One region of the Priestia sp. 40 genome, then DNA from elsewhere that is predicted to be linked to it. Evidence: a T-box and tRNA genes for the amino acid it is inferred to sense, from the RefSeq annotation. Region 1 holds a T-box; the other holds one or more tRNA genes.

Region 1 (14,733 bases):
ATGATTTAACTGAGTTACCAAATGGAAAAGCAGGTGATTCGAAAACAGCACAATTTTTACAGGTGTTTGCACAAGTTGCTTCTTTCGAGCAGGATCTGTCGAAAGAAAACTATGTGAACATGTTTGTATCTTACATGACGCTTGGCGATATGTTTGGTTTTTCCGCTGAACATATTGAAGAGGCGTACATCTCAAAAAATGAAGTGAATTTTAAACGTCAAGAACAAGGATACTAGAAATAAAGGGATGGGAAATTTTACTTCAACCTCTTTTTAGCTATAATAGAGGTATACATATGAAAGGGGTAATCCATATGACAAAGTTAGATGAAACATTAATGATGCTTAAAGCACTAACAGATGCAAAAGGAATTCCTGGAAATGAACGTGAGCCGCGTGAGGTTATGAAGAAATATATTTCACCTTATGCAGATGAAGTAACGACAGATGGTCTAGGCAGTTTGATTGCGAAAAAGGTGGGCAATGAACAAGGGCCTAAAATTATGGTAGCCGGTCATTTGGATGAAGTCGGTTTTATGGTGACTCAAATTGATGAACGCGGCTTTATTCGTTTTCAAACGGTAGGCGGATGGTGGTCTCAAGTTATGCTTGCTCAACGCGTAACCATCGTTACATCTAAAGGAGAGGTAACAGGGATTATTGGCTCAAAGCCTCCTCATATCCTGCCTCCAGAAGCTCGCAAAAAGCCAGTTGACATTAAAGATATGTTCATCGATATTGGTGCTTCTAGCAGGGAAGAAGTAGCGGAGTGGGGAGTAAAACCTGGTGATCAGGTTGTGCCTTATTTTGAATTTACGGTTATGAACAACGAAAAGATGCTGCTAGCGAAAGCCTGGGATAACCGTATAGGCTGTGCAATCGCTATCGATGTCTTAAAAGCTTTAAAAAATGAAGCACATGAAAATGTTGTGTATGGTGTAGGAACGGTGCAAGAAGAAGTTGGACTTCGAGGTGCAAAAACATCTGCTAACTTTATTGAACCGGATATTGCATTTGCTGTTGATGTCGGCATCGCTGGAGATACACCTGGCGTTTCTGATAAAGAAGCATCTTCTAAAATGGGGCAGGGTCCGCAAATCATTTTATATGATGCTTCCATGGTTTCTCATAAAGGACTTCGAGATACAGTGGTAGATGTGGCAGATGAATTAAATATTCCGTATCAATTTGATGCAATCGCTGGAGGCGGTACGGACTCAGGTTCTATCCATATTTCAGCTAACGGGGTGCCAGCACTTTCGATTACAATTGCAACTCGTTATATCCACTCTCATGCAGCGATGCTTCATCGTGATGATTATGAAAATGCAGTTAAATTAATTGCGGAAGTTATTAAACGCTTAGACCGTGATACGGTTAACGCAATTACGTATAATTAAAAAAAGCTCATTCTCCTAGGAGAATGAGCTTTTTGTTGTACATAGGAAAAAGTTATTTATTTTAAACCGTTTTCAAGCGTTGTCAGAATTTCTTCTTTTTCTGATTCTGGAGACTTTTCCCAAAGCACCTCAAATAAAACACCAAGTCCAGGGAGCATTTTTTCTTCACCGCTTTGAATGGCGTCAGAAATTGTAGCCTCAAGCTCTTCTTTTGAGTTTCCTGAAACGTTTGCAATAACAGCATTTCGTAAATTAAGATCCATCATTTTCACCTCAGCTATCGTAAAGTTACCAATAGTTTTTGTTTTCTTTGCGATTTCTATGTACAATAAAGTGAAACTTATCTAATGATTATTGAGAAAAACCTAATTGAACTATTTATTTTTTTATAGATAAAGGAGTTATGTTTGTGAAACAAATTGATTCAGTTAAAAATCCGCAGGTAAAAGCGTGGAAAAAGCTGCATAATAAAAAAGACCGTGACAAGCAGGGGCTTTTTATGGTAGAAGGCTTTCATTTAGTCGAAGAGGCTATCAAAAATAAGGATTGCGTAAAGGAATTAATTATTCGCGAATCGATCGAAGTGCCGGCACAGTGGGATATAGACGGTATCGAAATAACGGTTGTAAACGAGGCAATTATTAAGTTATTATCTGACACAGAAACACCTCAAGGAATTATTGCCGTGTGTTTTCAAACAAAGCATGCGGAAATCATTCATACAGCACAGAAAGTATTGCTTTTAGATGCGGTGCAAGATCCAGGTAACCTCGGCACCATTATTCGAACAGCTGATGCTGCCGGAGTGGACGCTATTATCGTTGGAGAGGGCAGCGTGGATGTGTACAACCCAAAAGTCGTTCGTTCAACGCAAGGAGCTATTTTTCACCTTCCAATTGTAAAAGGCGATTTACTCGAAATGATTTCACTGTTAAAAGAAAGAGGAATAGCAGTTTACGGCACGTCGTTACAAAATGGAAAAGTCTACACACACGTAAAACCTTCAAACGAATTTGCGCTGATTGTGGGAAATGAAGGAAACGGCGTAAGCGAGAAAGTGTTGGAACAAACGGATCAGAATCTGTACATTCCCATCTATGGAAAGAGCGAGTCGCTAAATGTTGCCATCGCTTCTGGAATCTTACTTTATTATTTACGCGGAATGTAGTTGCATCGAGAACGTGTTTTCACTATAATAATACAATAGTTACATATGTAAAAAACGATGAAAGAGAGCAGTAGCTTATGTCCGTTTATGCAGGGAGAAAATGCCGTGACTGAAAGCATTTTTATAAATGTAATAAGTGAATTCACCTCTTGAGTTGACACTTAGACCATCTTACATAGATGTAAAGGTGTTCCGGAGATTCCGTTAACTTGAATGAAGTGAACTGTATACGTCTGTGTATATAGTTAACAAGGGTGGTAACGCGACTAATCCTCGTCCCTTTTTTGGGAGGAGGTTTTTTTATTTGTCATTTTTTACGTTAAAAGGAGGAATAAGTGATGAAAGAACGTTTACAAGAACTTCAACAAGAAGCAATTGCAAAAGTCGAAGCAGCAAGTGCTTTAAAAGAATTAAACGACGTACGCGTAGCTTATTTAGGAAAGAAAGGCCCTATCACAGAAGTACTTCGCGGTATGGGAAAACTTTCAGCTGAAGAGCGTCCTGTAATGGGAGCACTTGCAAATGAAGTACGTGAAGCGATTGCATCTAAAATTGAAGAAAAACAAACGGCGTTAGAAGCAGCCGAGGTAGAGCGTAAACTTGCTTCAGAAACAATCGACGTAACGCTGCCAGGACGCCCTGTTAAAGCAGGTACGCATCACCCGCTAACAAGCGTGGTTGAAGAAGTGGAAGATTTATTCTTAGGAATGGGCTATGAAGTAGCAGAAGGACCGGAAGTAGAGCAGGACTATTATAATTTCGAAGCGCTGAACTTGCCAAAAGGTCACCCAGCACGTGATATGCAAGATACGTTCTATATTACGGAAGAAACGCTTCTTCGTACGCATACATCAACTGTTCAAGCTCGTGTTATGAACAAAAATGAAGGCAAAGGACCTGTTAAAATTATTTGCCCAGGAAAAGTGTACCGCCGCGATGACGATGATGCTACGCATTCTCATCAATTCATGCAAATTGAAGGTCTTGTAGTAGACGAAAACATTCGTATGAGCGATTTAAAAGGCACGCTTGAAGTATTTGTGAAAAAGATGTTCGGTGCAGACCGTGAAATTCGTCTTCGTCCAAGTTTCTTCCCATTCACTGAGCCGTCTGTAGAAGTAGACGTATCGTGTGCAAAATGTGGAGGTAAAGGCTGTAATGTATGTAAACAAACAGGCTGGATTGAAATTTTAGGAGCTGGCATGGTTCATCCAAATGTTCTTGAGATGGCTGGATACGATTCAACTAAATATCGTGGTTTTGCTTTTGGAATCGGTGTAGAGCGTATTGCTATGTTAAAACACGGCGTGGATGATATTCGTCATTTCTATACAAATGACGTTCGTTTCTTAGATCAATTTAAACAAGTATAAAGGAGGGACTACGATGTTTGTATCTTATCGTTGGTTACAAGAGTATGTTGACTTATCAGGCGTAACGGCAGAAGAGTTAGCTGATAAAATCACAAAAAGTGGAATTGAAGTTGAAGGTGTAGAAAACTTAAATAAAGGCATCAGCGGAGTGGTAATTGGTCATGTTGTAGAACGTGAACAGCATCCAAATGCGGATAAATTAAGCCGCTGTCAAGTAGATCTTGGCGGAGGAGAAATCGTTCAAATCGTGTGCGGAGCACCGAACGTGGCACAAGGCCAAAAAGTAGCGGTTGCAAAAGTGGGAGCTGTACTTCCAGGTAACTTTAAAATTAAGCGCGCTAAGCTTCGCGGTGAAGAATCGAACGGTATGATTTGTTCTCTTCAAGAGCTTGGCATTGAAAGCAAGCTTGTAGCAAAAGATTATCAAGAAGGGATCTTTGTCTTCCCAAGTGATGCTGAAGTAGGAGCGGATGCACTAGATGCATTAAACTTAAACGATGAAGTATTAGAACTAGGGCTAACACCAAATCGTTCAGACTGCTTAAGTATGTTAGGCGTAGCGCATGAAGTAGCGGCTATTTTACGTCGCGAAGTGAAGTATCCGTCAGTGAACGTGCAAACGTCTGATGAGCAAGCGTCTGATTATATCTCCGTTAAAGTAGAGGCAAAAGAAGACAATCCGCTTTACGTAGCGCGCGTTGTGAAAAACGTAAAAATTGCTCCGTCACCCCTATGGATGCAAACGCGTTTAATGGCAGCTGGTATTCGACCTCATAACAACGTAGTTGATATCACTAACTATATTTTGCTTGAATACGGTCAGCCGCTGCATGCTTTTGACTATGATCGTCTTGCTTCAAAAGAAATTGTTGTACGTCACGCCTCAGAAGGCGAGAAGTTTGTAACGCTTGATGATCAAGAGCGCGTATTAAAAGGTAATCAGCTTGTTATTACAAACGGCAGTGAACCAGTAGCTCTTGCAGGTGTAATGGGCGGAGCAAACTCTGAAGTAAAAGACGATACGGTAAATGTTCTTATTGAATCAGCTTACTTCAAAGGTTTAACGGTTCGCCAAGCTTCAAAAGACCACGGTCTTCGCAGTGAAGCAAGCGCTCGTTTTGAAAAAGGAATTGATCCTAACCGTACGCGTGTAGCTGCTGACCGCGCAGCAGAATTAATGGCTGAATACGCTTCAGGTGAAGTGGTAAGCGGTACTGTAGAAGTAGATACACTAGCTGTGGAACCTGCTGTTGTAGCTGTGTCACTAGGACGTATTAACAACGTGCTTGGTACAGAACTATCAATGGAAGAAGTACAAGATATTATGAACCGTCTTCAATTTGAAAGCAAAGTCGAAGATGAAACAATCGTTGTAACAGTACCGACTCGTCGAGGCGATATTACAATTGAAGAAGATATCGTCGAGGAAGTAGCGCGCATGTATGGCTATGACAACCTTCCTACAACGCTTCCTGTAACAGTGGCAACTCCAGGAAAATTAACAGAGTATCAGCTTGGACGCCGTAAGGTTCGCCGTTTCTTAGAGGGAGCGGGGCTAGCGCAAACAACAACCTATTCGTTAACGAGCGCTGAAAAAGCTACTCAGTTTGCACTAAATGCAACAACTACGATTGGTTTAGCAATGCCGATGAGTGAAGATCGCAGTATCCTTCGTCAAAGCTTAGTGCCTCATTTGCTTGAAGCAGTGAAGCATAATAATGCTCGCCAATCGGATTCTATTGCACTATACGAAACAGGCTCAGTGTTCTTATCTAAAGGTGAAGGAGAATTACCGGATGAGCAGGAGCGCGTAGCTGGGGCAATCACGGGTCTATGGCATGCTCACGGCTGGCAAGGTGAAAAGAAAGTCGTTGATTTCTATGTAATTAAAGGTGTACTAGAAGGATTATTTGCACAGCTTGGTTTAGAGAAACGAATCTCATATGCTCCTGTTAAAAAAGACGGTATGCACCCTGGACGTACAGCGGCTGTATGGTTAGATGAAAAAGAAATTGGATACGTAGGTCAAGTTCATCCTGTTGCTCAGAAACAGTATGGTCTTCGTGAAACATACGTATTTGAATTACACCTTCAAGAGCTATTAGCTGCAGATGTTGAAGAAGTTCGTTATTCAGCTATTCCAAGATTCCCATCTATTACACGTGATATTGCACTTGTTGTAGATAAAAACGTTCTTGCAGGAGAAGTTCAGCGCGTCATCTATGCAGCGGGCGGAGAACTTTTAAAAGACGTGACGGTATTTGATCTATATGAAGGAGAGCGTATGGAAGAAGGCAAGAAATCTGTAGCTTTCTCTTTACGTTACTTAGATCCTGAACGTACATTAACTGATGAAGAAGTAGCAAAAGCACATGGTGCAGTGTTAGAGGCTGTAGAAAAAGAATTTGGTGCAACGCTTCGTTCATAAGAATAAGAAAAGAGATGTGGATTCCCACATCTCTTATTTTTTAGCTAATTTTAAAGCTTTTTCTGTATTAGCAAAATGAATTTTAGCTAAGGAGTTCAGCGCATTCACGCCATGTTTTTTAATAATTTTAGCAGCGGCGATATCAACTTGTGCTCCAGCTCCGCGAGGAATAACCATCCCGGTCTTTTCCGTCAGCAAATCCATTTGTTTTAAAAATGCATATCTGGCAATAATGGAAGCAGCAGCTACAGATAAATGAACGCTTTCTCCTTTTGTGCTGAAAAAGACATTTTCTTTGATAATCTCTTTTTCCTTTACTACGTGTTTATAATAGGTGTTCTTTTCGACAAACTGGTCAATTAAAATGGCATCAGGTTTTTCAGGATCCAATTTTTTTAACACGTTCGATAAAGCTTTATTGTGCAGCAGAGCTTTCATTTTACCTTGCGACATGCCTTTTTCTTGAAATGCATTATACTTTTCGTTATGTAAAACAAGCAAACTATAGGGAATAAACGAAACAAGCTGCTTGGCAATTTCAATGATTTTAGCATCCGTTAACTCTTTTGAATCTCGTACTCCTAACTCTTTTAACAAAGGAAGCTGCTCTTTTTGAACATAGGCAGCAACTACGGTCATAGGACCAAAATAATCTCCCGTCCCTACCTCGTCAGAACCGATGACCGATAGTGAGCTGAAGTTTGATGGGAGGTGTGAGGCAGGAGCCTTTTTCGCAGCATCTAAAGGGCCTCCCCACTTAGCCGCTTCTGTTTCAGCTTCTTTTCCTTGAAAAAGTACTTTTCCAGAGCGGTACGCAGTGATAGAACAGCCGGGGGTTTTAGCTGCAAAAATACTTCCCTGTGGAAGTTTGGGCTGTAGATAGGATGTGTAATGAAGCTTCATTTTAGCTATTTGATCAGCTGATACCTTAATAACAGCATGTGACATAATGCTTCACTCCTTTCGGGGTATTTTAGTTTACTTTATAAGCACTATCCCTTATGATAGCTTAAATATAGATATGTTTCCATTGAAGTCTTCTTCGTGGTATGATAGGGATTAGGATTTTTCGTGGAACGGAGGATTTTCTCGTGTCAAGACAAGATAAAACACGTGCGACAGTTGACATCTTTGGTCAGCAGTACAGCATCGTCGGTAGCGAAAGTACAAGCCATATTCGACTTGTCGCCTCTATAGTGGATGAAAAAATGCGTGAAATCAGTACTAAAAACCCTTCTTTAGATATCAATAAATTAGCAGTATTAACAGCTGTGAATGCTGTACACGAATATATAAAACTGAAAGAAGACTATGAGAGACTTGAACAAAAACTTTATGGAAAAGAGGAATGACTGAGTCAATGCTTAATATCATTTTAATTATATTGCTTCTTTTAGGCTTTGTGACAGGTCTTAAAAGAGGATTTATTTTGCAGCTCATTCATATTGTCAGTTTTGCGGTTTCGTTTATCGTCGCTTATATGTTTAGTGGAGACTTGGCAAGCCGACTTCGCTTGTTGATTCCGTTTCCGGACAATATTCAGCAGCAAAGTGTCGCATCGTTTGTATTTGATTCTGGAACGATAGAAGACGCTTTTTATCGAATGATTGCATTTGCGATTTTATTTTTTGCTACTCACATTGTACTTCGCCTTGCAGGCTCTGTTTTAACGGCTTTAACCGAACTGCCAATTCTGCGCCAGTTAAATAAATGGGGCGGAGGTGCACTTGGATTCGTTGAAGTGTATATCATCGTTTTTATTTTGTTATACATTGGAGCCGTGATTCCTGTAAGTGAAATTCAAACGCCAATTCAACAGTCTTCAATTGCAATCAATATCGTACAAAATACTCCATATTTATCGTCTGCCATTCAAGATTTGTGGACCCAGTATGGCGTAATGTAATGAAATTACAATAGCTTGTTGAGAGGGTGTGTCGAAAGTGTCATAATACTTTTGAGATACCCTCTTTTTTTATCGCAGTCTGTTCTGCGGTTTTCAAGAGGACAAAGGTATGTCTAGATGGAAATGTGAAAGAGTACATATGTAACTTATCATGTTTTCAAAAGTTTCGTTATTATGATAATAGGCTGGTGAAAAGAGATGAATAAAAAGGATATTATTAAATTGTTAGAAACAATTGCTACATATATGGAATTAAAAGGAGATAACCCTTTTAAAATTTCTGCTTTTCGAAAAGCAGCTGCAGCGTTAGAAACTGACGAGAGAACGCTGACAGAGATTGAGGATTTTACAAAGCTCCAAGGGATTGGAAAAGGAACAGCTGCAGTCATTACAGAGTATATGGAAACAAATGAGTCGAGCGTATTAGAAGAACTAAAGCGAGAAGTTCCTGAAGGGCTTATCCCTCTGCTTAAGCTGCCGGGGCTTGGAGGTAAAAAAATAGCTAAATTATATAAAGAGCTAGATATTAAAGACATGGAATCACTGCATCAGGCTTGTATGGAAAATCGAGTGCAGGAACTAAGCGGTTTTGCTAAAAAGACAGAAGAGAAAATCATCGCTGCTATCGAAGAATTTGGAAAGCGTCCTGATCGTTTGCCTCTTGCTTTTATGCTTCCAATAGCGGACGAAATTTTAGAAGCCCTTAAACACATGCATAGCATTGAGCGTTTTTCTCAAGCAGGGAGTATTCGCCGCATGAGGGAAACAGTAAAAGATCTTGATTTTATTATTTCAACAGCTGAACCTCATGCTGTTCGCGAACAGCTAGTATCGCTGCCAAAAGTGAAGGATATCATTGCAAATGGAGATACAAAAGTCTCGGTAACGTTAGCCTATGAGTACGATGTGTCCGTGGATTTTCGTCTTGTAGAAGATAAAGCGTTTGCCACAACGCTTCATCATTTTACAGGATCAAAAGATCATAATGTGCGCATGCGTCAATTAGCAAAAGAACGCGGTGAGAAAATTAGCGAGTATGGCGTTGAAAATGCGGAGACAGGCGAAGTCATGACCTTTGAGTCTGAACAAGCATTCTATGAACATTTTGGGCTGTCTTTTATTCCGCCGGAACTTCGTGAAGATGGAACGGAGGTAGATGCATTTATCAAACCTCAAACGCTTGTGACTTACGGTGCCGTAAAAGGTGATTTGCATATGCACTCCACGTGGAGCGACGGGGCGTATTCGATTGAAGAAATGGCGGAAGCATGTCGCGCGCGAGGCTATGAGTACATGGCGATTACAGACCATTCTCAGTATTTAAAAGTAGCGAACGGTCTAACGCCTGAGCGCATTCGCAAACAGCGTGAAGAAATTAATCGTTTAAACGCACAGTTCGATGATTTTACAATACTAGCTGGAATTGAAATGGATATTTTGCCCGATGCAACACTTGATTATGATGATGAAATGCTAGCTGAGCTAGATTTTGTTATTGCGTCCATTCACTCTAGTTTTTCGCAATCCCGCGAAGAAATTATGAATCGTTTAAAGCAAGCGTTAAATAATGTTCATGTAGATTTAATCGCTCATCCCACGGGTCGTTTGATTGGCCGCCGCAACGGATATGATGTAGATATTGATATGCTAATTGAATTAGCTAAAGAAACACAAACGGCTCTGGAACTAAACGCGAATCCAAACCGTTTAGATTTAGCCGCTGAGCATATAAAAAAAGCACAAGAAGCAGGAGTGAAAATTGCTATTAATACAGATGCTCACAATTTAGACATGCTAGAGCATATGGAAATTGGAATATCTACGGGAATTAAAGGCTGGCTTAAACCAGAAACGGTATTAAATACGTATAGTCTCAAAGAATTAACCGCCTTTTTAAATCGACATAAATAAGCAACAGGAGGAATCAGTTTTGCAATCACGTATTTTTCATGTACTAGAGTTTAATAAAGTTAAGGAACAGCTTCAGAAAAAAGTAGCTTCTTCTTTAGGCCGAGAAAAAGTAGCGAATTTGATTCCCTCAACTCAGTATGAAGAAGTAGTCAAATGGCAGGAAGCAACAGATGAAGCTACAACCGTACTGCGATTGCGTGGCAACGTACCGCTAGGGGGCATTTTTGACGTTCGACCTAGCGTAAAGCGCGCTGAAATTGGGGGAACGCTAAGCTCTAATGAACTTCTTGATGTAGCAAGCACGATTTATGCTGCAAGACAAATCAAGCAATTTATTGAGCAAGTAGTGGACGACGAAGATTTACAGCTTCCAATTATAACTGAACATATCGAAAAACTAATGCCTCTTCCTGAGGTAGAACAAACAATTAAAATGAGCATTGATGAGAATGGTACAGTGCTAGACGGTGCAAGCGACCAGCTAAGAGGCATTCGTCAAAAACTTCGCTCAACTGAGTCTCGTATTCGCGAAAAGCTAGAAAGTCTTATTCGCTCCTCGTCTGCTCAAAAAATGTTGTCAGATGCGATTGTTACCATTCGAAACGAACGTTTTGTTATTCCTGTTAAGCAAGAATATCGCAGTGCGTATGGAGGCATTGTGCACGATCAGTCTTCATCCGGAGCAACTTTATTTATTGAGCCTCAGGCGATTGTGACGTTAAACAATGAGCTTCAAGAAGCAAAAGTAAAAGAAAAACAAGAAATTGAGCGTATTCTTATTGCTTTAACCGTTCAGGTGGCGGAAGTGGCAAATGAACTCCGTCAAAACGTGTATCTGTTAGGTGAGCTGGACTTCATGTTTGCTAAAGGGCGCTATAGCCATGAGCTAAAAGCTTCAAAACCTAAAATGAACGACCGAGGCTATATTAAGTTAGTGAAGGCAAAACATCCTCTTATTGCACAGGAAGACGTCGTTGCGAATGATATTGAGCTAGGTGATCAATATACGTCTATCGTTATTACAGGACCAAATACCGGCGGGAAAACCGTAACGTTAAAAACACTTGGATTATTTACGTTAATGGCTCAAGCAGGTTTGCAGATTCCTGCGCTGGATGGATCGGAAATGGCTGTGTTTAAACACGTATTTGCTGATATTGGAGATGAGCAGTCGATTGAACAAAGTTTGAGTACCTTTTCATCTCATATGGTCAACATTGTAGATATTTTACAAAAAGTAGATCACGAAAGTCTGGTCTTGTTCGATGAATTGGGAGCAGGAACTGATCCTCAAGAAGGTGCAGCGCTTGCGATTTCGATTTTAGATCAAGTATATGAAAGAGGAGCTCGCGTAGTTGCGACTACTCACTATCCTGAATTAAAGGCGTACGGCTATAACCGTGAAGGAGTGGTCAATGCTAGCGTAGAGTTCGATATTGAAACATTGAGCCCTACTTACAAGCTGCTGATTGGTGTACCGGGCCGAAGCAATGCTTTTGAGATTTCAAAACGTTTAGGTTTAAGTGCTGAAGTAATTGAACGTGCCAAAGGCTATATTGGCTCAGAAACAAATAAAGTAGAAAATATGATTGCCTCTCTTGAAGATAGCCGCCGTCAATCTGAACACGAGCTAGAAGAAGCTGAAGAGCTAAGAAAAGAGGCTCAGAAGCTTCATAAAGAATTACAGAGTCAGATTATTGAGTTTAATGAAAAACGAGATAAGCTGTACGAAAAAGCCGAAGAAAAAGCTCAAGCCACAGTTAAAGCAGCATCTGAAGAAGCAGAAAAAATCATTAGCGATTTGCGTAAAATGAGTCAAAAAAATCATGCGCTTGTGAAAGAGCATGAATTGATTGAAGCGCGTAAGCGTCTAGAAGATGCAGTTCCAACTCTTGAAAAAAGTAAAAAGAAACCGGCTGTGCCGAAAAAACAAGAGCGCACTCTTCAAGCTGGAGATGAAGTGAAAGTCTTAAGCTGGGGACAAAAAGGAACGCTTGTGGAACGAGTAAGCAATAATGAATGGCAAGTACAAATGGGAATCATGAAAATGAAGGTGAAAGAAAAAGATCTCGAATATATCAGTTCCCCAAAACCTGTAGAAACGAAGCCGCTTGCTACGGTAAAAGGAAAAGATTATCATGTAAATCTAGAACTGGATTTAAGAGGAGAGCGCTATGAAAATGCGCTGATTCGAGTTGAAAAATATATTGATGATGCTTTGTTAGCCAACTATCCACGCGTTTCGATTATCCACGGTAAAGGAACTGGAGCTCTTCGTAAAGGTGTCCAGGAATATTTGAAAAATCATCGTTCTGTTAAAAATATTCGTTTCGGAGAAGCTTCTGAAGGAGGTTCTGGCGTTACGGTTGTGGAATTTAAATAAAAGAATACTGACATAAAGGTGTCAGTTGATGCGCTGAACAAGCATATATGAAGATAGAAAATCCGACATGGCTCATGGACTATGCTGGGTTTTCTATCTCTTTTAAGAACGATACAAGTAAAGGAAAGAGACCTGTCAGTTCATTACGTGAAGTGTAATATAAATTAGGAGTGATGCAAAAATGAGGGATTTTTGGAAAGACCCATATATTGAATCCGCCGCTTATTACAGCGTGGTTGTTTTGAGCATTGTCGTCTTTCTTGTTGTGTTTGAGCTCGTTACTAAGTATAAGAATTGGGAAGAGATTCAAAAAGGAAATATGGCTGTTGCGATGGCAACAGGTGGGAAAATATTTGGATTAGCTAATATTTTTCGCTATTCGATTGAGCATAACGACAATTTGTTAAGAATGCTTGGATGGGGAATATATGGGTTCGTTCTTTTACTAGTCAGCTATTTTATTTTCGAATTCTTGACGCCGAAATTTCGAATCGATGATGAAATTGAACAAGATAACAGAGCCGTTGGGTTTATTTCACTTGTTATTTCAATCGGTATGTCCTATGTAATAGGAGCAGGGATAGGATAGGAGAGAGTGATGGAGAAGTTAGCGAAAATTCTACTCGTTTTGTGCGGAGTGTTTATGCTTATTGGTCTTATCTATTTATCTATATAGCTTTTCCTAACATTGTGATGACAGCAAAAAAGCTGACCTTAAAGCAGGTCAGCTTTTTTAATGATTACTTCCATACGTCTTCAGCAATTGAAATCACGTGCTTTACTTTATCCCACTGCTGCTCTTCAGTAAGTAAATTCCCTTCTTCTGTAGAAGCAAATCCGCACTGGGGACTCAAACAAATTTGATCAAGAGAAACAAATTCTGCCGCTTCAGCAATTCGTTTTTTTACTGCTTCAGGATCTTCTAAATCTCCAAATTTTGATGTGATAAGGCCGAGGACAATCTGAAGATCATCTCGCTTTACATGTCGAAGAGGTTCGAATCCTCCTGAGCGTTCATCATCAAATTCTAAAAATAGTCCATCTACGTTTAACTGACTGAAAATAGCTTTTGACGCATTTTCATATCCGCCGCTTGCTGTATAAGTAGACTGGAAATTCCCTCTGCAAATATGCATTGTAATGACCATATCATCTGGCTTATGCGCAATGGATTCATTGATCGCATCCGTAAAACGTTTCAGTAATTCTTGGGGCGTAAAACCTTTTGAAGCGATTTGTTCTTGTCCTTTTTCTGAGAAAAAGACTGCCCACGCAGTATCATCTAACTGTAAATAGCGGCATCCAGCATCATAAAATGCTTGAATGGCTTTTTGATATGTTTTAACTAAATCAGCAAAAAATACATCCGTATCCGAGTAAGCAGACTCTTCAATATGACCTCTGAAAAACAGCATATTAGGACTTGGAATGGTGAACTTAGCTACGTGTTCTTTTCCAGCAGCTTGATGAAGAAATTTATAATCTTCAATCATAGGGTGGTGATTAAAATCTAGTTTTCCAGTCACTTTTATACCGTGAGCTTTTGTTTGGACCCCGTGAAACTGAATGCCCGACTCTGCTTCGTAAAGTTCTACGCCAACAAGTTCTGACAGAAAATCAAAGTGCCACCACGCACGGCGAAACTCACCGTCTGTGACTGCTTTTAATCCAATTTGTTTTTGCTTTTCTACGAGATTACGAATTTCTTCATCTTCAATTGCTCGAAGCTGTTTCTTTGTCATTTCCCCGTTTTCCACTTGTAATCGTGCTTGCTTGATACGCTCGGGACGCAAAAAGCTTCCAACGTGATCTGCTTTGAACGGTCCTTTAGTCAATGTTGTTATCAATTCATACAGCTCCTTAAAAAAAATCTAATTTTTATTATATACAAAAAATTCGGATAATGTACAGGGGTAAATCCAATTTTTATTTATTACGCTGCAGGATGAAAGAGTGATTAGGCAGGAAAGAGAACATTCAATAACGATTGCATCTAAAAAAAGAATGAACTATAATTTTAATTAGAAAATTCTAATTTTTTATTTTTTTGAGGGAGAGGATACGTGTGGAATCCACCGAAAAGATATGGCTTTCTCAATATCCGGATGAAATACCTGCTACGCTTCATTATGAACAAAAAAATTTAGCACAGCTTTTTGAAGAAG
Region 2 (14,733 bases), on a different contig from region 1:
ACGAAGGCTTAAGCACACCGTCTTTTTTTACACTCAAGATTTGCAGGCAATAATGTTCTAAATCAGAAAAGTCCACTAACCCTTTCTCTTTTTTAATGTGTTCATATCGTTCACCGAAGCGCTGAACTAAAAAGATTAGCGTTTCAATAACCGGCTTCATTTTTTCAAAATCAGCCATGTAGCCTTGCAAAGGCCTAGAAAACAGATCAGCATGAAGCTTTTCAAGGCTTGTCTTAGCTTTTTTGCGAAGCTCTCCGAAATCATCTAAAAGCTGAGGGTCGTATGCTTCTCCTTTACATGGCTTTAAACGAGTAAAATTCAAACTCTGCATTTCTTCATGCAAATCAGCAAAAGAATGCTTAGAAGCGCTGAGCAGCCGATGAATTTGAGCCAAGTCTTCCTCTGCATTAACAGCGCGAGGAGCAGGCCCTCCTGGCAGCTTTGTTAGCTCTAAGCATTGTTTTAAAATCGATTCAATGCCAATCAGCTGCGTTGTTACTTCTTGTAAAAGAAAAGATAGAAACGGAAGTGAATCAATAGAAGAGTCCTCTGTGACATCATATTGACTCACGATCATTTCAAGCCAGCCGTTTGGGTCAGGGTTAGATCTTGCAAAGTCATATAGCTTTCTTACCATAAGCTGAATATCTAAATCATTTCGGTCACTTGTATAACGATCAATTAAATCAAAGAATCGCTCGTTCTGTTCAATACTGTACTGTTCTTCAAACAGTTCTTCCAATACTTCTTCACGAAGGAGCTCTGCTTCCGTATCATCCGCAATTCGAAAACCAGGGTCTACATCAATCATATAATAATACGTACGAATGACTTCTAAACAAAAAGAATGAAGCGTAGAAATAGACGCACGGTTTAATAAATTAAGCTGTCTGCGCAAGTGTAAAGAAGATGGATTCTTTTTTAACTCTTTTTCTAATGCTTCGCCAATTCGATTTCTCATTTCGGCGGCAGAAGCATTTGTAAACGTAGCAACGAGTAATCTATCAACATCGATTGGCTCATCACCCATCGTAATCTTTTTAATAATACGTTCAACTAAAACCGCTGTTTTTCCTGAACCAGCAGCCGCGGCTACTAATATATCTTGACCTGATGAAACAATGGCGTTCCACTGATCATCCGTCCACTGGGAGTCGGCCGGTTTTACGTGTATATCTTTACTCATCTCGTTTGGCCTCCTCTCGAATTTTATCTAAAATAACATTTTGGCTCTCTGTACTAAGCTGACGATATTCATTGTCTTCCATTGATTCATCGAACTGACAAATTGAGCGGTATTCACAAAACGCGCATGGTGTTTTATCTTTTAGCTTATAAGGCGAAATATCAATTTTTCCATTTGTAATCTCTGTACCTGCCTCCACAAACTTACCTCGCACATACTGACGGAGATGTGTAAAATCTTCTTCGCTCGCAACCGAAGAATTGGAATAAAAGCCCCCTGTCTTTTTAATGCCCGCCGATATAACTTGTGAGTGCCCTGATTCTAACGTTTCGTCCATTAATCGTACTGCTTCCTCGTCCCCTAAAAGCAGTCCTTTCATTTTAAACTTCTTGAAGATTTCGGCTTCAATTTGATCAGGTTGTAATGCTTTAGTACTGTTGATCATTGGATTATGAACATGGAAATAAAGAACGCCAGCAGGCAATGCTCCTCTATTGTCATGAAGAAGCTGTTCAGCATACGTCACGACTATGTCTAAATAAGCTAAAATTTGAAGAGATAAACCGTAGTACACTTCCACTAAGTTTAATGCTTTATCGCTTGATTTATAGTCGACAATACGCAGTAAAAGTCCTTTGGAGCTTTCCGCTTTATCTACCCTGTCAATTCGGCCAACGAGTTCCATCGTATGGCCATTTGGCAGTGTGAACTGCATAGAAGGCAGCTCCGCGCTAGGTCCAAATCCAAGCTCCAATCCAACAGGAACAAACCCACTCACCTTAGCGTGCTCACTTAACACAAGCGACGCCCTTTCAATAATTTGCTGCAGCTTATGCGTTAAATAATGGTGACGATTAGAGCTCAATAAAATCTCGTTTTGTAAGCGCGGAGCAAGTTCGTGCACCGCAGCCGTAGAAAGCTGCTGACAGTCTTTTCTCGTTAAGTTCTTCCATTCTTTTTGACCGCCCCGAAGCTCGTCTGAAATCATCTTCAGCGCCGCGTGAAATAACTCGCCTATGTCAGGAGCTGCTAATTTGAAAACTTTTCGTTCTTTAAGTTTGAGCCCATGAGAAGCAAAATGAGCGTACGGACAGGCTTCAAATTTCTCCATTCTCGATACGCTTGCTTGAATATGCTTTCCATACAGACGCTGACTCGTTTTCTTTGTTAACCTTTTTGCTTCGTTTTTATAAAATAAGCTGCTTAGTACCCTCTCACTGTATGAGTTCCAATTTGGATTTTCTACATAAAAATTATATACATCCCACCAAGCCGAACTCATCGGATAATGACGTTTCCAACCTTGCAGCTGGCTGGCTAAATGCGCGATGCTTGTTAAAGGATTTGTTATATAATCAACTTGCTTTTCTTCTTCTAAATTCGTAGGCTCCATCATTAACAGCTTTTCCTGCAGGAGCGGAAACAGCTCTTTTACTCGATTAATAACGAGTGAAGGCAGCAGAGTCTTCCCTTCCTCATTGGCAAGAGGATACGAAACATAAAGTTTTTCAGAAGAGCTGGAAAGTGCTAAATAAATGAGAAATTGTTCGTCAAACAACTTTTGCCTTCCAGTTGGCGCAAGTAATAAACCTGATTCAAGCAGCTGCTCTCTCTCCTTCTCAGATAACAGGCCATCGCTTTTTGGTTTAGCTGGAATCACACCGTCATTTACACCTAACACAAAGCTTGCTTTGATACCGGATAAACGCGAACGCTCGAAGCTTGCCACAACCACTTGATCCAGTGCAGGCGGAACAAGTGCAAACTGCATGCTGTCAAGCCCTGTCTCAAATAGATCTGCGAACAAAGAAATCGATACTTTCTCTTCTCCCATCATTTCAACAAACTGATCAAATAAGTGAAGAATTGCTTTCCATACCTGCTCGTGCTCTCTTGCTTCTTGAAGCTTTCCTTCTTCTTCACATCGATTGCGCAGCGCTTCTATCTTTTGTGGAATATCTAAATTCGTTAAAAAACGATAGAGTGCTTCTGCTTTTTCTTTTCCTATTTTCGCTTGCTTTAATTTTTGCTGAAGCGAATAAATAGGAGGAACAATCATATTTTTTAATTCATTTATTTTTTGCTCAAAAGCAAGCTCTTCGTCCGTTTTCCCAAGGTTCATATCTTCAAGCGAACGATATTTTCTGTAGGTAAATGGTTCCTTACTCGTCCACTTAGATCCTTGAATACCGTAAGCAAGTACGTAATTTTCTAATTCATCCATCTCTTCGCGAAGCTGGTGCACATCAGATGACAAAGGAAATAAAAGATCTGTTTTCACTGCTCGAAAGATGGTTTCATATCGCCATGACCCGCTTACCACCTCTAAGACTGAACGAATAAATTCAACGAGTGGATGATGAAACATCGCTCGCTTTTGGTCAATAAAGTATGGAATTTCATAATCTCGAAAAATGGTTTGAAGCAAGTCATGATAGTCTTCTGCATTTCTAACAATCAAAGCAATGTCACGATAGCGATAGCCCTGATCACGCACAAGCGACAGCACTTCTCTTGCAATCCCTTCTACCTCTGCTCTTCGGCTAACCGCCGGCAGCAGCTGAATGTGCTCGGGCTCTGACTGAAATTCCGGCGTTGGCCGTTCATCATAATATCGTTCTAAATAGGCAAGCTCTGGACTGTTTTGATGCCTTTTTTGTTCATTAAATACGTTTGGCTCTTGAACTTCTATCCCGTTTTCAGCCGCCAGACTCATTATTTCTTGATACGTTTCGCTCGTTAATCGAAACAAGTGCAAGTCATTTGGAATAAAATCTTGATATGAATAATCAGAAGTCACCGCTATTTTCACTTCTCTACAAACTTTCATCAGCTCTACTAATACCGTTAATTCTTGAGGAGTATAGTGATGAAATCCATCTACATAAATCGTTGCTTGAGCAAGGTAGGCAGAAGACGCTACTTTTTCACTCAGCAGCTTCAAATAATCTTCTCCATCTACATATTTTGTCATCAGCTGTTTTTCTAATTCTCCGTAAATAAGATGTAAATCATGTAATTTATCAGCAAGGACCTTCTCATCTTCTACTTGCAGCTTTTGCTTTATCTCTTCAAGAGACGGTGCATCCACCGTGTACTGTTTAAACTCTTTAACCATTTTTTCTAATTCTTCAATAAACCCTGCTTGTTCTGAAGAATTCGCAAACAGTCGAAGCTCTTCTTTTCGATGCTCGATAATTTTTTTAAGCATCATATGAATACCTGTTTGATCCACATGATAGCGGCTAATACCTCCGACTTCTTGCAGGATACGCCATGCAAGACGTGTAAAACTATAAACTTGAGCACGCATCATGCCTTCTAAACCAGGTGTTTGAACAAGCGCATACTCCGACTGAAATGTCATCTGTTCAGGTACAATATAAATAAGTGGATGCCCAAGCGGAGCATTTAACAGCTCTTGGCGCATGCTATTTAAAAGATATTCCGTTTTCCCGCTTCCTGAACGTCCTAATAAAAACTGTAGCCCCACGTTTTCACCCCTTCATTTTTCTTCTCTATATTTTTAGTTGTTTAAGTGCAAAATGGATAAACGCCACGCAAACACGTGACGCAGTCGTCAAAATTTTATAATGATAATCATCAAAATCTCTCTATCTCTCTCCTTATTATTTTACTGAACTTGCAGACAAAATTCCACTTTGCACATATGTGAAATGCTGGATGCAATAAAAAAACTTTTCAGTAGCCAAATGACCACTAAAAAGTTTTAGGAAAGAGAGTTATTTTCTACTTTTACATCATGATTCCACCATCTACATGCAGTGTTGTGCCGTTAATATAGTTGGACTCATCAGAGGCTAAATAAAGATAAGCATAACCAATGTCAGAAGGCTGACCTAACCTTTGTAAAGGAATAGTGGATTTCATTTGATCAATGATTTTGTCCGGCATCGCCTTCACCATATCCGTCTCAATAAACCCGGGAGCTACAGCGTTTACATTAATTCCTTTTCGCCCAAGCTCTTTAGCCCATGTTTTTGTCATTCCCACTACGCCGGCTTTTGTCGCCGCATAGTTCGTTTGACCAACATTTCCATATACGCCGGATACCGAAGATGTGCTGATAATTTTCCCTTTACCTTGAGCAATCATATGCGGTACAACGGCTTGCGTACAGTGAAAAACGCCTGTAAGGTTTACGTTAATGACCGCTTGAAAATTTTCAACTGATAATTTAGTTAGCATTCCATCTCTGGTAATACCTGCATTATTAATTAAAATATCTATTTTAGAGAAGCGTTTCACGACTTCTTCTACCATTGCATCTACACTGTCTCGATCCGCTACGTTTACTTGAAAGAATGCTACATCTCCGCCTTCTTCTTTTAGCTGAGCTGCTCGTTCTTCTCCTACTTTTGCATCGTAGTCAACCATAGCGACCTTTGCACCCTCTTGTGCGAAAATTCGAGAAGCTTCGAACCCTAACCCATTTGCTGCACCCGTAATAATTGCCACTTTATCTTTTAATCTCATGTCACCCGCGCTATAAGACGCTTACTAACAACGATTAATCAGCAAGTCGCTTGAATCTTAGTAGCGCATTCCCCTCCTCAAAACGACGCCAAGCACGTCTTAATGATCATTCGGTGCTTTTCTAGTAATGATCCCTCTACTTACATCTTAGTAGTCAAGCTCAAAAATCATTCATATAATTTTTAAGAAAACGTTTTGAAATACATGAGGTGATAATACATGTTGAGAAAAAACATGTATATCTCGAGAAAACAAAGGGTTCATTACTTAGGTGCAACTAGGAATAGATATCTAATTTATTCCCAGTTTTTTCTTTTATTTTAGCATATTTTTCATAATTGATAAACAAAAAACTTGTTCATTACTGGACAGATATTCTGTATGTGCATTGTTCTTCCAACCGAATAAACAGACAAATAACTTCTTTAAGAAAAATTTTAAGATCCTTTCAAAAATGCTGCTGTATTCCTATAAGAAAAGGCTTCTCTATAGTTTACGATACCCTTTTTGGCTGCATGTATAACAAAAGACTGCCTATTAAAACGCAGTCTTTTATCACTATTTGTTATATATAAACAAACTATTTGTCATACTGTTTCACTTTAGATTTTTCATTTAACCTTCGTTCAATTTGCTTTCCAACAAGCCATAGGACAAAAATGATCACTAAAACAAGTACTGCTTTTAAAGGCTGTTTCACAAATGAAACAAAATCGGCCCCAATAAAACTCATCATAAATATCATTACCATTTTACCCGCTAATACAGCAAGCATAAACTGAGCCATACTGACACGTGATAGTCCGGCTACTACATTAATCGCTGAAGATGGGGTAAAAGGAAAACAAAGCATAATAAACAGCGGTCCAAAACCGTGTCGTTCCACCCAAATCATGATTTTTCGAATTTGCGCATGGCGGCTGATGAAATGTAAAAACCTCGCCTGTCCATATTTTCTAAAAATCAAAAAGACAAGCAGTGATCCAACGCAGCTCCCAATCCATGAAATTAAAAAGCCTGACCATAAGCCAAAGGCAGCAGCATTAGCCATTACAAACGCAAAAAGCGGCAAGATAGGGATAAACGCTTCTAAAATAGGCAACAGCAGCCCCGGAATGATTCCAAATGATTGATATTGTTTTAATAACTCGAGGACGCCGTCTAATGTCAAATAATGCTTTAATGTTTCAAAATCCATCGAATGTTCTCCTTATTTAAACAACTGTGCTACTTTTCACTTATTGTACTACTTTCCTTTACCAAACAAAAGTTTTACAGCGTTTTATCTTTCCTGCCCTTTTACGTTTGTCATACAGCCTTTATTTACGCACACATATTTGGTTGAACAGCCATGCACTTTTTACTGAGACTGTTTTAAATAACGTTTAAACCAGCTTGTTAAATATTTTAGTCTCGCCGTTCGTAAATTGGGCTTACCGCTTCTAGAGAGTTCATGGTTAGACTGAGGAAACCGAATAAATTCTACTTCTTTATTTTTTCTTTTCAGCGCTACATAAAGCTGTTCAGCTTGTTCAATTGGACATCTATAATCCTGTTCGCTATGTAAGATTAAAAGTGGTGTTTTAACGTTCTCTGCTAAACGAAGCGGCGAGTGACTCCAAAGTTTTTCCGGGTTTTCATAAATATCAGCTTTTAACTCCCATTCGGTAAAATAATAGCCAATATCACTAACGCCGTAAAAGCTCGTCCAATTTGAAATAGACCGTTGCGTCACCGCTGCTTTAAACCGATTTGTACTTCCTACAATCCAGTTTGTCATAAACCCTCCGTAGCTTCCTCCTGTTACGCCAAGCTTATCTTCATTAATATAAGAGTAGCGGTTAATTGCTTCGTCGGTCACTGCCATCAAGTCCGTATAATCCATGCCTCCGTAATCTCCTCGAACGGCATCTGTAAAGGCTTGACCATACCCTCTGCCGCCTCTTGGATTAGAAAAGATAATATTGAACCCTTTTGATGCAAGTACTTGGAATTCAAGCATAAATGTATGACCATACATAAGATGCGGACCTCCGTGGATTTCTAAAATGGTTGGAGATCCATGGTTTGTGGCAGCAGCTTTTACTACCCAACTATGGATATGTATACCGTCCGTAGAAGTCGCGTAAAAAGATTCTGCTTCTGTGAGCTGCACATGCTTTAAAAATAAGTCATTAACGCTTGTCAGCTTCACTAGTTCCTCTGTTTTTAAATTTAGAGAATAAAGATCTCCGGGATGTGTAAATGTGCTGATTGCCACGATAGCCTCCTCACAGTTTGGAAGAACAGATATCCCATATACGTGAGCATTGTCCATAAGCACAGGATCTAACTTCCCATTTACATTTCCTTTATATATGCCTACAGACCCCTTTTCACTTACGACAAAATAAAATTCTTGATTACTGCTCCACATAATTCCCGCTGCGGTTCTTCCAAAGTGGAAATCTCCCGCTACCATATCTCCTATTTCTACGTCTATACCAGCAGTGATACAAGCTGTTTTTTGGTTGGAAATCTGATAAATATATATGTCATTCATTGAAGCCGATCCGTATGTACGTTCATTTCCAATGTAAGCTATGTATGATCCATCTGGTGACCACGAAACTTGATGAAAATATCCTGTTTCTGCTGTAATAGATGTTAATTTTTTAGTATCACGATGCAAAATAAACACGTCCATGGTTAACGATAAATCCGGATTCTCTCCTCGGCTGCTGCAAAATACAATTGAGCTTGCATCGGGAGACCAGCACCCTACAGAGTGATGATAAGGTCCATCCGTTAAAAACGTCACTTCTTTATTTTTAAGTTTAACGACAGCAACTTGCGTATATTCACCTTTTAAATAGCCGCTACCATCGGATTTGTACAGTAAACGTTCCACTTCATACGGCTGGGGATGTTCATGATTTTGTTCAACTCTTACAGCTTTTTCTTCTACTTTTGTGGAAAACATAATTTCGTCACTATAAGGAGACCACACTGGATTACTAACGCCTTTTTCAAGATCTGTGAGTGCTTCTGCTTCCCCGCCTGTCGCTGCTAATAGGTAGAGCTGAACGGCTTGACTGCGATCGGATAAAAAAGCAATCCACTTGCCGTCCGGGGACCAGGCGGGAGAATGATTATTCCCTTTATAGTACGTTAATTGCTTAGTTTCTTTCGTTTCAAGATCTAATATAAACAGCTGCGTTTCATACGCGTTCTCTATTTTCTTCGTTTCTCGAACCGTATAAACTACACTTTTTCCATCTGGAGAAATCTGAGGATTATAAACAGACTTCAATTCATACAAATCCTCTATCGTTACCGTACGCTTTTTTAAATGATTCAATTTCTTCGCCCCCAAGCATTCATTTTTAAACCAAATAGTCAATCGATAAAAACGAAAGTAGCGTTTCCCTCTTACTTTATCATTTCTAAAAATAAAAATCTAAAAATTTAGAAAATTAGTTGTTTTTTCTTCTTTTAATCTATATAATAATAAAAAGGGTGCAGAGGTGATGAGGTATGAACAATGAAAAATCGTACACGGAAATGATGAAGTCCCTCGCTCGCAAGAAAAAAGTAATTGATACTGTGAGTATGTTGGATGTTTATATCGAAATGGTAATTGATGAATCGCTTTTTAAGCGTCAAAAAGAACTGTTAGAAACAAACATTAACACGGCATTAGATCAACGTGATGAAATTGCTTTTTATGAGCTATCAGCACAGTACCAATCCCTGCTTCAAACATCTACTTAATATTTTAAGAACTTAATTCATGTTAATGATTTATATGTACGTTTAACAGGCAGATACTTTCTTCTCAGGAAGAACAGCTGTCTGTTAAATCGTGTTTACTACATAAAAAAAGATTCTTACAGATGTAAGAATCTTTTTTGTTAGGATTTTTCCTATGAGTGGAAGTAACTAACCGTTCCACTCATAGATTTTTTGTTATTTATGTGCCTGAAACTGCTCTTCTTCCGTTGAACCTTTTAAAGCTGTGGTAGAAGAAGTCCCACCAGAAACTACTTGCGCCACTTCATCAAAATAACCCGTTCCTACTTCACGCTGATGTCTTGTAGCAGTATATCCATTTATTTCACTAGCAAACTCTCTCTCTTGTAACTCTGAATAAGCTGCCATTCCTCTTGTTTTATATCCTCGTGCCAGCTCAAACATGCTGTGATTTAAAGCATGGAAGCCAGCAAGCGTAACGAATTGGAATTTGTAGCCCATTTTTGCGATTTCTCTTTGGAACTTTTCAATCGTTTTCTTATCTAATTTTTTCTTCCAGTTGAAAGATGGTGAACAGTTATAAGCAAGCATTTTACCTGGGAATTTTTCATGAATAGCATCTGCAAATTTTTGTGCTTGTTCCAAGTTTGGTTCAGACGTTTCACACCATACTAGATCAGCATATGGCGCATATGCTAAGCCACGAGCAATAGCTTGATCGATTCCGGCTCTCGTGCGATAAAAACCTTCAGCGGTGCGTTCACCTGTAATAAACTGGCGATCTACAGGATCAACATCACTTGTAATTAAATCAGCGGCATCAGCATCGGTACGAGCAATCAGAAGTGTTGGAACACCCATTACATCAGCAGCTAAACGAGCAGCAATCAAATTTTTCACAGCGGTCTGAGTTGGCAGCAATACCTTGCCGCCAAGGTGGCCACACTTTTTCTCAGAGGATAATTGATCTTCAAAGTGTACGGCAGATGCTCCCGACTCAATCATTCCTTTCATTAGTTCAAATACGTTTAACTGTCCTCCAAACCCTGCTTCTGCATCTGCTACAATTGGAGCAAAGTAATCGATATCCCCTTCTCCTTCTAAATGCTGAATTTGATCGGCACGCTGCAGCGCTTGATTGATTCGTTTCACAACATGCGGCACGCTGTTTGCCGGGTATAAACTTTGATCAGGATACATGTTTCCTGAAAGATTTGCATCTGCAGCTACTTGCCATCCGCTTAAGTAAATTGCTTTTAACCCCGCTTTTACCTGTTGTACTGCTTGATTTCCTGTTAAAGCTCCTAATGCATGAACGTATGGCTCTGTTTTTAATAAGTTCCAGAACTTTTCGGCTCCTCTTCTAGCAAGCGTATGTTCAATATCAATGGACCCTCTTAGCCCAATGACTTTTTCTGCAGAATATGGACGTTCAATTCCTTTCCAACGCTCATCGCTTTTCCAGTTCTCTTCAAGGTTTTTTACACGAATGTCTTTCATTCTTTATACCCCCTAATGAATTTAAAATTCTATATTCATAAAAATATAAAACGCAGCAGTTAGAATATGTCTGTTTCATGATGAAGTAAATTAGCAGTTTGCCATAGTGTTAGCGAGAACGTAGATGAAATAAGTAAGTAGTTGAAGGACATGTAGTAAGACTTAGCTGAGGTGAATATACGCTGAGAATTTAGACTGCTATCTTTTCAATCACAAATAACTATTCCTCCCTATTGTTATAAAACAGTTTTTATTTTACATACGTTATTATATAACAGTACTTTCGAAAATGAAACCTCCTTTTAGAATTTTTTTCCTACTCGCAAGGAGGCTTTTCTATTAATACCTACGTATAAAAGGCTTCATATATCCTTTACTTTTTCTTATATCACTTATTCATTTCTTTCATACTTCTCAACAAATGAAATTCTTTCCAGTATTGTTGGGTGACCATATCGGAAAATCTTCACTAAATACGGCGGATTTACCTGAGACAGTCCTGATTTCGTTAAGTCCTGAAACGTTTTAATAGCAGCTTGCTTATCTCCTGTTAGGTCCATGGCGTACGTGTCAGATTGAAGTTCATGATGACGCGACTGCATATTTGTTAACGGACTCACAGCAAATGTAAGAACAGAAAAAATAAGTAGAATAAGCGGTAAAGAATTTAAATCACTAAGAGAAGTAATTTTTAATGCTTTTCCCCATCTCTTAATCACAAAGCGAGCTAAGTGCTTCGTTAGCCATAAACCTACGATCGATAAAACTAATGCTGAAGCAATCCCCACATAAATATGTTTCTTTACATAATGACCCATTTCATGCGCCATGATAAACAAAATTTCACGTTCTGTTAATTTATTAAGAGTAGTATCCCATAACACAATTCTTGAATTAGAACCTATTCCCGTCACATATGCATTGAGAGAGTTCGTTTTTTCAGACATGTTTACTTCATATACATGCTTAGCAGGTATATGAGCTTCGTCTGCTAAATGTAAAATTTTCGTCTCTAGCTCTTTATTCTTTAATGGATAAAAATCGTTATATAACGGATCGATAACCACTGGTTGAATAAACGTCAAAAATAGCGTAAATGGAATAGATACTAGCCATGCATACAGCCACCATCTTTTTGAAAACTTACGAATGAATGCATATAACACAGCAATCACTAAAAACATGGTGGCATAGTTTACCCAAAAATCTGTAAAGAGATCCTTCATCCATCCTTGGAAAGGTTGCGTCGTAATATGGTAAGCCTTTGAAAGCTTAAAGCTAATCCAGTCCATAGGAAAAGAATAGATCAGCAGCAGAACGGATAACCAAAATACATAAATAGCAGTTTGGAGAAGACTGAAACGGCTGATGTCTTTAGACCACTTATTAACTTTCTTAGATACACCTAACACTAAAATTAAAATAAACCCTAGCCACTCATATGGAATTCGGATAAAAAAGAGTGCATCTCTAATTTTTGAATATTTTTCGGTCAACATAAGTTCTCGTGCATTCATAAACGTAGCCGGGTCTACGCTGGTGCCCTTTAATGATTGTGGAATAGAGGTATCGCTTATATAGAATAAATACACCCAAATACACGCTCCATACACAAGAAAAACTCCGATGGACCACCAAACAATTTTTTTCACGCATTCCCCTCCTTTTGTACAAACAGTATGCCGTTATTACTATTGTAGGTTTTTTTTCGAAATTTAGAACAAGCTTTTATAGATGTGCTATAAGAAATGCAATTCGGAGAGAGGCAATCATAGAAAAACGAAAAATAGAGTTTAGACAAAAGAATAAACTCTGTTTACAAACAAAAAAAGCAGTTTGCATATGCAAACTGCTTTTAAGATGACCCGTACGGGATTCGAACCCGTGTTACCGCCGTGAAAGGGCGGTGTCTTAACCGCTTGACCAACGGGCCAGTATGGCTCCACAGGTAGGACTCGAACCTACGACCGATCGGTTAACAGCCGATAGCTCTACCACTGAGCTACTGTGGAATATGGTGGGCCTAAGTGGACTCGAACCACCGACCTCACGCTTATCAGGCGTGCGCTCTAACCAGCTGAGCTATAGGCCCATTATTTGGAGCGGGTGATGAGAATCGAACTCACGACATCAGCTTGGAAGGCTGAGGTTTTACCACTAAACTACACCCGCGTTACTTAAGATGGGGCGACTGATGGGAATCGAACCCACGAATGCCGGAACCACAATCCGGTGCGTTAACCACTTCGCCACAATCGCCATCTTAAAATGGTGGCTCGGGACGGAATCGAACCGCCGACACAAGGATTTTCAGTCCTTTGCTCTACCAACTGAGCTACCGAGCCTTTATGTAAATGGCGGTCCCGACGGGAATCGAACCCGCGATCTCCTGCGTGACAGGCAGGCATGTTAACCGCTACACCACGGGACCACTTTGGTTGCGGGGACAGGATTTGAACCTGCGACCTTCGGGTTATGAGCCCGACGAGCTACCGAACTGCTCCACCCCGCGATGATATAAATAGATGGCGGAGGAAGAGGGATTCGAACCCCCGCGGGCTTTAACACCCCTGTCGGTTTTCAAGACCGATCCCTTCAGCCGGACTTGGGTATTCCTCCGTATATTTATAACAAATGTAACTTATATGGTAGCGGCGGAGGGAGTCGAACCCACGACCTCACGGGTATGAACCGTACGCTCTAGCCAGCTGAGCTACACCGCCATATTATTCGTTACAATTATTTATTTAATTTAATTGGTGGAGCCTAGCGGGATCGAACCGCTGACCTCCTGCGTGCAAGGCAGGCGCTCTCCCAGCTGAGCTAAGGCCCCATAAATGGTCGGGAAGACAGGATTCGAACCTGCGACCCCTTGGTCCCAAACCAAGTGCTCTACCAAGCTGAGCTACTTCCCGTTTATGGCGCGCCCGAGAGGAGTCGAACCCCTAACCTTTTGATCCGTAGTCAAACGCTCTATCCAATTGAGCTACGGGCGCTTTATATGGAGCGGAAGACGAGGTTCGAACTCGCGACCCCCACCTTGGCAAGGTGGTGTTCTACCACTGAACTACTTCCGCTTATTAAAATGAGCCATGAAGGACTCGAACCTTCGACCCTCTGATTAAAAGTCAGATGCTCTACCAACTGAGCTAATGGCTCTCTATGGCTGGGCTAGCTGGATTCGAACCAACGCATGACGGAATCAAAATCCGTTGCCTTACCGCTTGGCGATAGCCCAATAAAGATGGTGGAGGGGGGCAGATTCGAACTGCCGAACCCGAAGGAGCGGATTTACAGTCCGCCGCGTTTAGCCACTTCGCTACCCCTCCGATATAAATGGTGCCGGCAAGAGGACTTGAACCCCCAACCTACTGATTACAAGTCAGTTGCTCTACCAGTTGAGCTACACCGGCACGGTGGTGGAGGATGACGGGATCGAACCGCCGACCCCCTGCTTGTAAGGCAGGTGCTCTCCCAGCTGAGCTAATCCTCCAAATATCATACACAACATTCAGTGTGTATTGTATATAAGTTTTTTACAAATGAGCCAAATAAAAAACCCCTAGACTCTTTTACAAGAGCATAAAAAGGGGTCTTATTCATTGCCTGGCAACGTCCTACTCTCACAGGGACAAAGTCCCAACTACCATTGGCGCTAAAGAGCTTAACTTCCGTGTTCGGTATGGGAACGGGTGTGACCTCTTCGCTATCGCCACCAGACAAGAGATTATTCTCTCAAAACTAGATAACAGTTCGCTGAGTAAAGCTTACGCTTTTAAAAGTTTGGTTAAGTCCTCGATCGATTAGTATCAGTCAGC

What was found. A T-box is a leader RNA that pairs with one kind of tRNA and senses whether it is charged. The one in region 1 lies ahead of pheS (phenylalanine--tRNA ligase subunit alpha), so its partner is inferred to be a tRNA-Phe.
Region 2: it has a tRNA-Phe gene. The T-box ahead of pheS (phenylalanine--tRNA ligase subunit alpha) is inferred to sense a tRNA for this amino acid. The anticodon was not compared.

Annotation. Positions count from the first base shown of each region.
Region 1 is NZ_JBMPZA010000005.1:1,397,561-1,412,293, reverse strand. Features, by position in the region: gene ACO1DI_RS08390 (dUTP diphosphatase) at 1-236, shown strand, start outside; gene ACO1DI_RS08385 (M42 family metallopeptidase) at 314-1,399, shown strand; gene sspI (small acid-soluble spore protein SspI) at 1,456-1,662, opposite strand; gene ACO1DI_RS08375 (TrmH family RNA methyltransferase) at 1,803-2,567, shown strand; T-box leader at 2,616-2,851, shown strand; gene pheS (phenylalanine--tRNA ligase subunit alpha) at 2,906-3,940, shown strand; gene pheT (phenylalanine--tRNA ligase subunit beta) at 3,954-6,368, shown strand; gene rnhC (ribonuclease HIII) at 6,402-7,316, opposite strand; gene zapA (cell division protein ZapA) at 7,460-7,720, shown strand; gene ACO1DI_RS08350 (CvpA family protein) at 7,729-8,274, shown strand; gene polX (DNA polymerase/3'-5' exonuclease PolX) at 8,473-10,185, shown strand; gene ACO1DI_RS08340 (endonuclease MutS2) at 10,205-12,568, shown strand; gene ACO1DI_RS08335 (DUF350 domain-containing protein) at 12,750-13,157, shown strand; gene ACO1DI_RS08330 (5-methyltetrahydropteroyltriglutamate--homocysteine S-methyltransferase) at 13,309-14,415, opposite strand; gene ACO1DI_RS08325 (AMP-binding protein) at 14,634-14,733, shown strand, end outside.
Region 2 is NZ_JBMPZA010000015.1:327,295-342,027, forward strand. Features, by position in the region: gene addA (helicase-exonuclease AddAB subunit AddA) at 1-1,186, opposite strand, end outside; gene addB (helicase-exonuclease AddAB subunit AddB) at 1,179-4,679, opposite strand; gene fabG (3-oxoacyl-ACP reductase FabG) at 4,943-5,683, opposite strand; gene ACO1DI_RS16510 (TVP38/TMEM64 family protein) at 6,264-6,881, opposite strand; gene ACO1DI_RS16515 (S9 family peptidase) at 7,044-9,023, opposite strand; gene ACO1DI_RS16520 (IDEAL domain-containing protein) at 9,200-9,436, shown strand; gene aceA (isocitrate lyase) at 9,632-10,915, opposite strand; gene ACO1DI_RS16530 (M48 family metallopeptidase) at 11,308-12,567, opposite strand; tRNA gene ACO1DI_RS16535 (tRNA-Glu) at 12,777-12,848, opposite strand; tRNA gene ACO1DI_RS16540 (tRNA-Asn) at 12,853-12,927, opposite strand; tRNA gene ACO1DI_RS16545 (tRNA-Ile) at 12,931-13,007, opposite strand; tRNA gene ACO1DI_RS16550 (tRNA-Gly) at 13,014-13,087, opposite strand; tRNA gene ACO1DI_RS16555 (tRNA-His) at 13,099-13,174, opposite strand; tRNA gene ACO1DI_RS16560 (tRNA-Phe) at 13,185-13,260, opposite strand; tRNA gene ACO1DI_RS16565 (tRNA-Asp) at 13,271-13,346, opposite strand; tRNA gene ACO1DI_RS16570 (tRNA-Met) at 13,351-13,427, opposite strand; tRNA gene ACO1DI_RS16575 (tRNA-Ser) at 13,442-13,534, opposite strand; tRNA gene ACO1DI_RS16580 (tRNA-Met) at 13,562-13,638, opposite strand; tRNA gene ACO1DI_RS16585 (tRNA-Ala) at 13,673-13,748, opposite strand; tRNA gene ACO1DI_RS16590 (tRNA-Pro) at 13,754-13,830, opposite strand; tRNA gene ACO1DI_RS16595 (tRNA-Arg) at 13,835-13,911, opposite strand; tRNA gene ACO1DI_RS16600 (tRNA-Gly) at 13,918-13,992, opposite strand; tRNA gene ACO1DI_RS16605 (tRNA-Lys) at 14,002-14,074, opposite strand; tRNA gene ACO1DI_RS16610 (tRNA-Gln) at 14,079-14,153, opposite strand; tRNA gene ACO1DI_RS16615 (tRNA-Tyr) at 14,161-14,244, opposite strand; tRNA gene ACO1DI_RS16620 (tRNA-Thr) at 14,253-14,328, opposite strand; tRNA gene ACO1DI_RS16625 (tRNA-Val) at 14,333-14,408, opposite strand; rRNA gene rrf (5S ribosomal RNA) at 14,520-14,635, opposite strand; rRNA gene ACO1DI_RS16635 (23S ribosomal RNA) at 14,699-14,733, opposite strand, start outside.